3 regions of the Mesorhizobium sp. M1050 genome follow, and region 2 is predicted to be linked to each of the others. Evidence: predicted binding sites of a transcription regulator. Region 2 holds the regulator's gene; each other region holds the start of a gene.
The links. Region 2 encodes LexA, which represses DNA repair genes until DNA is damaged. Its sites were predicted from a motif close to TGTTCNNNNTGTGTTCNG; they were not measured.
Positions count from the first base shown of each region.

Region 1: dinB (DNA polymerase IV) is a predicted target of LexA. The motif match lies at 1,695-1,712, and genes of this name have one in related genera.
Region 3: NKH57_RS05060 (ATP-dependent helicase) is a predicted target of LexA. The motif match lies at 1,962-1,979, and genes of this name have one in related genera.

Region 1 covers NZ_JAMYMV010000052.1:158-3,435, reverse strand. The annotation lists gene NKH57_RS24050 (alpha/beta hydrolase) at 1-346, opposite strand, end outside; gene NKH57_RS24045 (dihydrofolate reductase family protein) at 449-1,048, opposite strand; gene NKH57_RS24040 (winged helix-turn-helix transcriptional regulator) at 1,192-1,608, shown strand; gene dinB (DNA polymerase IV) at 1,744-2,991, shown strand; partial or broken gene NKH57_RS24030 (cupin domain-containing protein) at 3,010-3,278, opposite strand, start outside.
Region 2 covers NZ_JAMYMV010000065.1:24,049-27,326, forward strand. The annotation lists gene kynU (kynureninase) at 1-960, shown strand, start outside; gene lexA (transcriptional repressor LexA) at 1,404-2,156, shown strand; gene NKH57_RS26840 (ComEC/Rec2 family competence protein) at 2,150-3,278, opposite strand, start outside.
Region 3 covers NZ_JAMYMV010000005.1:174,211-177,488, forward strand. The annotation lists gene NKH57_RS05060 (ATP-dependent helicase) at 1-1,922, opposite strand, end outside; gene NKH57_RS05065 (glucose/quinate/shikimate family membrane-bound PQQ-dependent dehydrogenase) at 2,243-3,278, shown strand, end outside.

The sequences.
Region 1 (3,278 bases), on a different contig from region 2:
TGGCCCGGTGCGCCAGCGGATAGTCGTAGAGCAGCGCCCGGCAGCCGACGGCCTTGGCCAGATGCCCGACCAGCTTGCGGTGCGTATAGATCGAGCCGCCGATGAAGCCGCCGCCATGCGCATAGAGCAGCACACGCCCCTCGTCGGCGCCCTTCGGCACCGTCCACATCGCCGGCACGCCGCCGGCATCGACCTCGACATAATCGACGCCGCCGGGTTCGCCGGTCAGTGCTGTCCAATGCGTGTCGTTGTGGTCGATGATCGCTTGCGGGCTGGTCAGCTTGCCCGCATTGGCGGCGATCGTCGCGTAGTGGTTCCTGTTCGCCTCGCTCTGTATGCTCGCCATGCTGGTCTCCCGGGTTACGGATCGCGGGCTGCGCGACCTTCAAGGACAGAGACGAACGGGCGGACAAAAAGGATACGTCAGGTCCCGGATCTTCTCTCTCCCTCACCCCACCGATGCGTAACGGTTGACCACCATGCCGCAAGCATAGTCCTTCGAGCCGAGCAGCCGCAGGTTTTGGAAACCGCCCTGGTCGAAGATCCGGCGTCCGGCCCCTAGCACCGCTGGATTGATGAACAGCTGGAACTCGTCGACTAGCCTGGCCGCGATCAGCGCGGACGCAAAGCCGGCGCCGCCGAAGACGGCCATATCGCCACCCTCGCTCGCCTTAAGCGCATTGATTTCGCGCGGCAGGTCGCCGCTGGCCACCCTCGTGCGCTCCCAAGCCGGCTCCCGGGCCGATTGCTTGAGCTTGTCGCTCAGCACCACCTTCCGGGCGTCGACAACGCGCTGCGCGAAAGCATAGAATGGATCGCGCGGAAATTTCTTCGCCGCATTACCCCAATGGGTAAGATACCCCTCCTGCGCCATCTTGCGGCTGAGCAGGATGGTATCGATGCCGGCGAACACGGCGTTGAAGTCCTGCTTCAGTTCCTCGTCCCAGGCGCTCTCGTCGCCCCATTCCCAGAGCTGCCAGGCATGATCCTCATTGGCGCCGACAAAGCCATCGACCGACATCTGCATTTGAAGGATCAGCTTTTTCATCGTTACTCACCTTCGGTTTGTGCCGGCTTGAAGCGTGCGCCCAGTGAGCCGTCGCGACCAGCGTTATATGCTTTACATTTGGAACCATTGACACAGGACGAAAACGGTATCAATAGTAAATTGCTTTAAAAGTGGAACCATAGATGTCGACGCGGGAAAGATCCGGCTGCCCGATCAACCTGTCGCTCGAATTGCTCGGCGACCGCTGGACTCTGCTCATCATCCGCGACCTGGTCTTCGCCGGGAAAAGGCACTTTCGTGAATTCCTGCAGTCCGACGAGGGCATCTCGTCGCGCACGCTGGCCGAGCGGCTGCAGACCCTTCAGGACGAAGGCATCCTCACCCGCAGCGAGGACCCGACGCATGGGCTGAAGACAGTCTATCGGCTGACCGAGGCCGGCATCGACCTGCTGCCCGTGCTGGCCACGCTTGGCGCCTGGGGAAGCAAGCACCGCAAGGCCGACGACAAGCTCGCACGGGTCGCCGACGAGCTGGCGGCGGGCGGCGAGCCCGCTCTGGAGGCCATGAAGGCGGCGCTGCTGGCGGAGCATATCGTCTAGGCGGTCGCAGTTCCGGACTTGAGAAAAGCAGCACTGCTGCGGATGAGCTCCAAGAAACCACCTCTTGCTTGACAACAATCCCCCTTTGTTCTCTATTTGTTCGTGTCTATCAGCAACTGCGGATGTGCCTTCGGGATGGAAACCACAGCCACCATCCTCCATGCCGATCTCGACGCCTTCTATGCCTCGGTCGAGCAGTTGCTCGACCCGTCGCTACGCGGCAAGCCGATCGCGGTGGGCGGCGGCGTGGTGCTCGCCGCCTCCTACGAGGCGCGCGCCTTCGGCGTGCGCGGCGGCATGCCGGGGCGCAAGGCGCGCGAGCTCTGCCCGCAGTTGATCTTCGTCGGCGGCAATTTCAGCCACTACCAGCGGCTGGGCGACGCGGCGATCAAGGTGCTCGACGATTTCACGCCTTTGGTCGAGCGCATCTCCATCGACGAGGCCTTTGCCGATGTCGCCGGCTGCACGCATTTGTTCGGGCAGCCTGAAGAGATCGCCACGACCATCCGCCGCCGGGTACGCGCCGAACTTGGCCTGCCGATCTCGATCGGCGTCGCCCGCACCAAGCACCTGGCCAAGATCGCCTCGCAGGTCGCCAAGCCCGACGGGCTGGTGGTCGTCGAGCCCGGCACCGAGATCGCCTTCCTGCACGATCTGCCGGTCGGGCTGATGTGGGGCGTCGGGCCGGCGACCAGGGCGCGGCTGGCCGAAATCGGCGTCGAGACCATCGGAGAGCTGGCCAGGACGCACAGCGGCGCGCTGACGCGGCTGCTCGGTCCCGCCGCCGGCGAAAAGCTCGCCGCCCTGTCATGGAACCGCGACCCGCGAAAACTGGAGACGAAGCGCCGCGCGCATTCGGCCGGCGCGCAATCGGCGCTCGGCCAAAAACCTGCCGTGGCGCGGGTCATCGTGCCCACTCTGCTGCATCTGGCCGACCGTGTCGCCAGCCGGTTGCGCGCCAAGGCGAGGCCCGGCCGCACGGTGACCGTGCGCGTTCGCTTTGCCGATCTCAGTGCCGTCACGCGCTCGATCACGCTGGACCAGCCGATCTCGGCGACAACGATGCTGGCCGAGATCGCCGGCGACCTAGTGCGCGGCGTGCTCGCCGACCACCCGCATGACAAAACGATCTCGCTGCTGGCGATCTCGGTCTCGCATCTCGAGGAAAGCATCGAGCTGCAACTCGAACTGCCCCTCGGCCTCGCCGATGAGAAACGCCGGCCCGGTACCAGGAAAGGCCTGGCACGCTTCGACGCCGACCGCGCCATCGACAAGATCCGCGAACGCTTCGGCAAACAGGCGGTCGGCTACGGCACGGTAGCGCTTGAGGCGACGCGTTCGGTACCCGACGAATTCAGGGAACTGGCGGAGAAGCAATTGTGAGCCAGAGACAGCGGGGCGCTATTGCGTCTCTTCGCCGTCCCAGTAACGCCTCACCGCCGCCATGTCGAAAATACCGTCGCGCCGGCGCAGGGCGTCGACAGCCATCTTGTTGGAATCGGGATAGACGCAGACTTCATTGGGATTTCTTTCGCCGATCATCAAATAGCGGCATGGTCCGCTACCGCTGTTGAGGAAGGAATGTCCGACTGCCAGGCCGGCGGGAAAGCAGACATAGTCGCCGGCTTTCATCTCGTGGCGCTCCTCGCCAAGCAGCAGCGTCACCTGCC
Region 2 (3,278 bases):
TGCGACACGACGTCGATCAACATCTACAAGGTGCTACATGCCGCGATGGAGATGCGGCCCGGCCGATCGGCCATCGTCGCCGAGGCTGACAGTTTTCCCACCGACCTCTACATCGCCGAAGGCGTTGCCTCGACCCGGGATGGGGTCCTTCTGCGCCTCGCGGGCGTCGACGCGCCAACCATCGAAGAGCTGATCGACGAAAGCGTCGCGGTGGTGCTGGTCAACCACGTCAATTACAAATCGGGTGAACTGCGCGACATGGCGGCGCTGACGCGCATAGCTCATGCGGCCGGAGTGCTGATCGTCTGGGATCTATGCCACACCGCTGGCGCTCTGCCAGTCGAGCTCGATCATGCAAAAGCCGATTTCGCTGTCGGCTGCACCTACAAGTACCTCAACGGCGGTCCAGGCGCGCCGGCCTTCATCTATGCCGCGCAACGCCACCACGGCGCGATCAGCCAGCCGCTCAGCGGCTGGTGGGGGCATGCACGGCCCTTTGCCTTCGAACGAGGCTATGTTGCCGGCACCGGTATCCGCCGCTTTCTGTGCGGCACGCAGCCGGTCCTGTCGATGCGGGCGCTCAAAGGTGCGCTCGCAATCTGGAACGACGTCGACGTGGCGGCATTGCGAAAGAAAAGCGTCGCGCTGACCGAACTGTTCATCCAGCTCGTCGAAGCGAAGTGCGGCGCCTATGGCCTCACGCTGGAGAGCACCCGCGACGCGACCAGGCGCGGCAGCCAGGTGTCGTTCGTTCACGATCATGGCTATCAAATCATGCGGGCGCTGATCGAGCGCGGAGTGATCGGTGACTTCCGCGCGCCGTCAACCATCCGTTTCGGATTTACGCCGCTCTATGTCGGCTACAAGGACGTGTGGCTGGCGGTCGAGGTGCTGGAAGACATTCTGCGAACGGATGCATGGAAGGACCAGCGTTTCGCCGTCAAGGAGGCCGTGACCTGACGCAGTCGTCCCAACTGTTGTCGCATCGTTGCCTCTTGGTCGGATGATGGAGGGACGAATTTCCAGTGCACAAATCCGGTTGCCGCTGCTGGCCAACACTGGCATCAACAAATTAACCAAGGTTGGCATTTTGGCTTCGTTTCGTTCACGGCAGACGAACGCATGGAAGGCTGGAAATGCCCCGTCGCGGATCCATGGGCAGCTCATGCCAAAGCTTGGGCCAACGATGGGCGGCAGCCCATTAACCATAACAATTTCAATGCCGGAAAGCGCCTTGTGACGGCATGCCGTGATCACCCAAGCGCGCTGGCGCGCGCCAAATAATTTCAGCGGCCTTAACAGATTCATTAAACTTTAAACGGTTGCAGAACACAACTGGAACATATAGTGTTTGTTCTGGGTTTGTTTTCTGATTCTGGTTTTTAGGTACCCTGGGGGCCGCCATGCTGACACGCAAGCAACACGAACTGCTGATGTTCATTCATGAACGCCTGAAGGAAAGCGGCATTCCGCCATCCTTCGACGAGATGAAGGAGGCGCTCGACCTTGCCTCCAAATCCGGGATTCATCGTTTGATCACGGCACTGGAAGAGCGCGGCTTCATTCGCCGGCTGCCCAACCGGGCACGCGCGTTGGAAGTGCTGCGGCTGCCGGATTCGATCGCGCCCGGCCTCAACGCCGCAAAAAAATTCTCGCCAAGCGTCATCCAGGGCAGTCTTGGTCAGGCCAGCGTCGGCCAGGGCGGCCTTGGCCGGCAGATCAAGCCGACGTCTTCGCGGATGCCTTCAGCCGGCAATGACGACGACGTGGTCTCCGCCGTGTCGATCCCTGTGATGGGGCGCATCGCCGCCGGTGTGCCGATCGATGCCATCCAGCACCAGACCCATTCGATCTCGGTGCCGCCGGACATGATCATGGGAGGCGAGCACTATGCGCTGGAGGTCAAGGGCGACTCGATGATCGAGGCCGGCATCTTCGACGGCGACACCGTCATCATCCGCAACGCCGATACGGCGAGCCCTGGCGAGATCATCGTGGCGCTGGTGGATGAAGAGGAAGCGACGCTGAAGCGGTTCCGCCGCAAGGGTGCCTCGATTGCTCTCGAAGCCGCCAATCCGGCCTATGAGACGCGGATTTTCGGACCAGACCGGGTCAAGGTGCAGGGCAAGCTTGTCGGCCTGATCCGCCGTTACTGAGGCAGCTGCGGTTTAACGACGGGCTTGTCCGGTCTCTTGAAGGGCGGCAGGCCCCTCGCCTCACGCGAAAACTTACGTTGCACGTGCCAAGGCCGGTAGGGCCTACCCACCGCAAAGCTGACCGTTGCCGGCGTGGTCGCCGACTGGCGATCGAAGAAGACGGCAGCACTGCCATTGCGAGCCAGTTGCCGTTTGGTGATGACGAGAACCAGCGGGTTGTGACAAGCGTCATAGGCCGTCGCGTCGTTGATGACGATCAGGTCGGCGAAGCCGCAGGCTTTCCAGGTGTCCTTTCGGTCCTCGACATAGGCAATGATAGCTCCGGACGGATGCCTGGCGAGACAAACGCCTGATGTGCAATAGAATGGCGCTCCCGGCGGCATTTCAGCCGCATCCTCGACGTCGAATTGCCCGTCGCCTTCGTCGAACACCTCCGGCGCGATAATGCTTTCGGATGTCAGCGCACGCTTCCAGTTGTCGACGGTGAATTCGTTCGGCCTGGCCCGGCTGACCGCGAGTTCGCCGCCGCCAATCGGCAGCGCCACCAGCCTTGCATCCTCCGAGACCAGCACGTCAGGTACGCGCGTATCCGAGACGGTCAACAGGCCGGCAAGCGCGAAGGGAAGCGCTGCGAGCCGCAACCATGTGGTCGCCATCGTCGCGATGACCAAGGCAATCGTCACCAGCACGACGGATTGCTGCGAAATCAAACCGATTGCGTCGACTGGCGAACGCTCGGAAATCCATCCGGACATCGCGATCATCACCGTCAGGCCTTTGCCCATCAGATAGAGGGCCGGCCAGTCAAACCCGAATGGCATCAGCAGCGCGCTGGCGACAGCCAGGAACATCACGACTGTTACGATAGGCATGATGGCCAGGTTGGCGAATAGGCTGAGCGGCGACACACGCTGAAAATGCCAGATGGCAAACAGCGCCGTGGCGCTGCCGGCGATGATGGATGTCATGGCAAGGCCGCCTGCCGCCAGCAGGAATTTTCGCGTCAGGAAGCCGGGCAAGGATCGCTTTGGCGGCGGTGGCCTCGCTTTCCCCGCACGATGATCCGCCCAGCCGGCATAGGCGCCGACCAGCGCGGCCGTCGCGGCAAACGACATTTGAAAA
Region 3 (3,278 bases), on a different contig from region 2:
CGGATCAGTTCCTTCAGGTTCTCCAGCCGGCCGGGCGCTTCGACCGAGCGGTCGTTCTTCCACATGTCGGTGTAGCCGCTCTCTTCGAGAATGGTTTCGGCGAGTTCGGTGTGCGGCGTGGTTTCCAGCGCCTTCTGCCAACGCTCGAAATTGGCGGCCACTTCGCGCAATGCCGCGCGCGCCTTCGGCTTCAACTCGTCGCTTTCGGCGAGTTTTGCCGCGGCTTCCAGCATCGGGATGCGGAGCGCGCGGGCGGTGTCGTGGATCTGCCGGATAGTGGCTTCGCCCAGGCCGCGCTTCGGCACATTGACGATGCGTTCGAAGGCGAGGTCGTCGGCGCCTTGCGCCACCACGCGGAAGAAGGCCAGCGCATCGCGGATTTCCATGCGCTCGTAGAAGCGCGGGCCGCCGATGACGCGGTAGTTGAGGCCGAGCGTGACGAAGCGGTCCTCGAACTCGCGCATCTGGAATGAGGCGCGGACCAGGATCGCCATGTCGTTGAGATTGTGCTTTTGGCGCTGGTAGGCCTCGATGGTCTCGCCGACGGCGCGGGCTTCCTCCTCGGAATCCCAGGCGGCGTGGACATGCACCTTGCCGTCCTCCGGCTCGTCGCGGTCGGTGAACAGCGTCTTGCCGAAGCGGCCCTCATTGTGGGCGATGAGATGGGAGGCCGCGCCCAGTATGTGCGCGGTCGAGCGGTAGTTTCGCTCCAGCCGGATGATGGTGGCGCCGGGAAAATCCTTGTCGAAGCGCAGGATGTTGTCGATCTCGGCGCCGCGCCAGCCATAGATGGATTGGTCGTCGTCGCCGACGCAGCAGATGTTGACGGTGGCGCTGCGCTGATATCCCTCCCCCTTGAGGGGAGGGTGGCCGGGCGAAGCCCGGTCGGGTGGGGTCCTCGCGGCAGTGCTCGACGTTCTGGAGGTGCCTTCTGCGGCGCCCCCCCCCCCCCCCCCCGGCGGCGCCCCCCCCCCCCCCGGGGGGGGGGGGGGCGCCGCGGCAGTGCTCGACGTTCTGGAGGGGCCTGCGGCGGCGACCCCCGCCGCCCGCTTCGCGGGCACCTCCCCCTCGAGGGGGGAGGACTGCGGCCGCTGCGCCAAAAGCCGCAGCCACATGTACTGGGCGGTGTTGGTGTCCTGATACTCGTCGACGAGGATGTATTTGAAGCGCTTGTGATATTCCTTCAGCACATCCGGATTGGCGCGGAAGATGCGAATCGGGTGGCACAGAAGGTCGCCGAAGTCGCAGGCGTTCAGCGTCTGCAGCCGCGCCTGATAGGCCTTGTAGAGTTCACGGCCCTTGCCGTTGGCGAAGGCGCGGGCGTCGCCCTCAGCGATGTCGGCGGGGCCTTGCCCCTTGTTCTTCCAGCCGTCGATCATCTGGGCGAACTGCTTGGCCGGCCAGCGCTTGTCATCGAGGCCCTCGGCCTGGATCAATTGCTTGATCAGCCGCACGACATCGTCGGTGTCGAGGATGGTGAAGTCGGATCTCAATCCGGCGAGTTCCGCATGGCGGCGCAGCAGCTTGACGCCAATCGAGTGGAAGGTGCCGAGCCAGGGCATGCCCTCGACATTGCCTTCGCCGATCAGGACGCCGATGCGGATCTTCATCTCGCGCGCGGCCTTGTTGGTGAAGGTCACCGCCAGGATCTGCGAGGGGAAGGCCTTGCCGGTGGCAAGGATGTGAGCGATGCGGGTGGTCAAGACGCGGGTCTTGCCGGTGCCGGCCCCGGCCAGCACCAGAACCGGACCTTCGGTGGTTTCCACAGCCAGCCGCTGTTCCGGGTTGAGCCCCTTCAGGTAGTCGGGCGCATTGTTGTGGCCGCTGCGGGCAGCCATGGCGCGCGCGGCAATGCCCGACGGGGCCGAAGGCCGCGCATTGGGTTCGTCGAAAAAAGGCATGTCTTCGGAAAAGCCGGACATTGCCCCGAATGTAGTGATTCGGGAGCGAAAGACCAGAAGTGTCTACGTTTTGTTCCGGTAAAGTGCCTGATATCGCGGTTCAGGCCTTGCGGTAACCGAGAGCGACGAAAAATCGATGTCCGAACGAGCGCGCCTTGTCGGTTATCGCGGCGCCGAGACTGCTGGAAAACCTTGATGCAGGCAAGATGGATTTCTACCTCGGCGTGTGCTCCGCGCTTGACAGGCGCGGCGGGCAGGAGAAAGTGGGCCCAGGGCAGGAAGGTAACGCCGGTTGCCCAGGGCCGCGTGTGAGAGCGCGCAACAGTCGAAGGAGTATCATCTTGGCTGTCACCATCACCTCCCTCATTCTCCTGCTCATCGGCCTGGCGCTCGGCGGCGGCGGCATCTGGTTGGCGTCGATGGGCGGCAGCTGGTATTACATCATAGTCGGCCTCGCCTTCCTGATCACAGCCTGGCTGCTTTACCGGCGCAGGTCCACCGCGCTGTGGCTTTACGCGGCGATCGTGCTCTGTACGCTTGCCTGGGCCGTCTGGGAGACCGGGTTCGATTGGTGGGAACTTGGGCCCCGCGGCGGCATCATCGTGCTGGTGGCGCTTTGGCTGCTGACGCCGCGGGCGAGACGGGGCCTTGCCGGTCCCGATGCACGCGCGCCGCTCATTCTTGCCGTGCTGGCATCGCTTGCCGTCGCCGGCTACTCGATGACGGCAGATCCGAAAGACATTGCCGGCGAACTCGGCACCGACAAGGTGATCGCGAACGCCAACCTCGGCAATGATGTGCCGGCCGGCGAGTGGCACTATTACGGACGCACGCAGTTCGGCCAGCGTTATTCGCCGCTCGACCAGATCACGCCGGACAATGTCGCCAAGCTGCAGCCCGCGTGGACCTACCGCACAGGCGACGTCAAGGGACCGGACGACATCGGCGAGACCACCTATCAAGTGACGCCGCTGAAGATCGGCGACACGCTCTACATCTGCACGCCACACAATTTCGCCATCGCCATCGATGCCGCGAGCGGCAAGGAGAAATGGCGCTACGATCCCAAGATCAAGCTCGACAAGGACCGCCAGCACCAAACCTGCCGCGGCGTGTCCTATTATGCCGATGCGGCCATCGCCGCCGGCCAGCCGTGTGCTGCCCGCGTCTACCTGCCGACCTCGGACGCCCGGCTGATCGCGCTCGATGCCGCCAACGGGCAGATCTGCCCCGCCTTCGCCGAGGGCGGCACGCTGAACCTTTTGACCAACATGCCCTATCCGAAGTCGGGCTATTATTACTCGACCTCGGCGCCGCTGATATCAGGCGGCAAGATCATCGTCGGCGGCGCGGTCAACGACAATTATTCGACGCAGG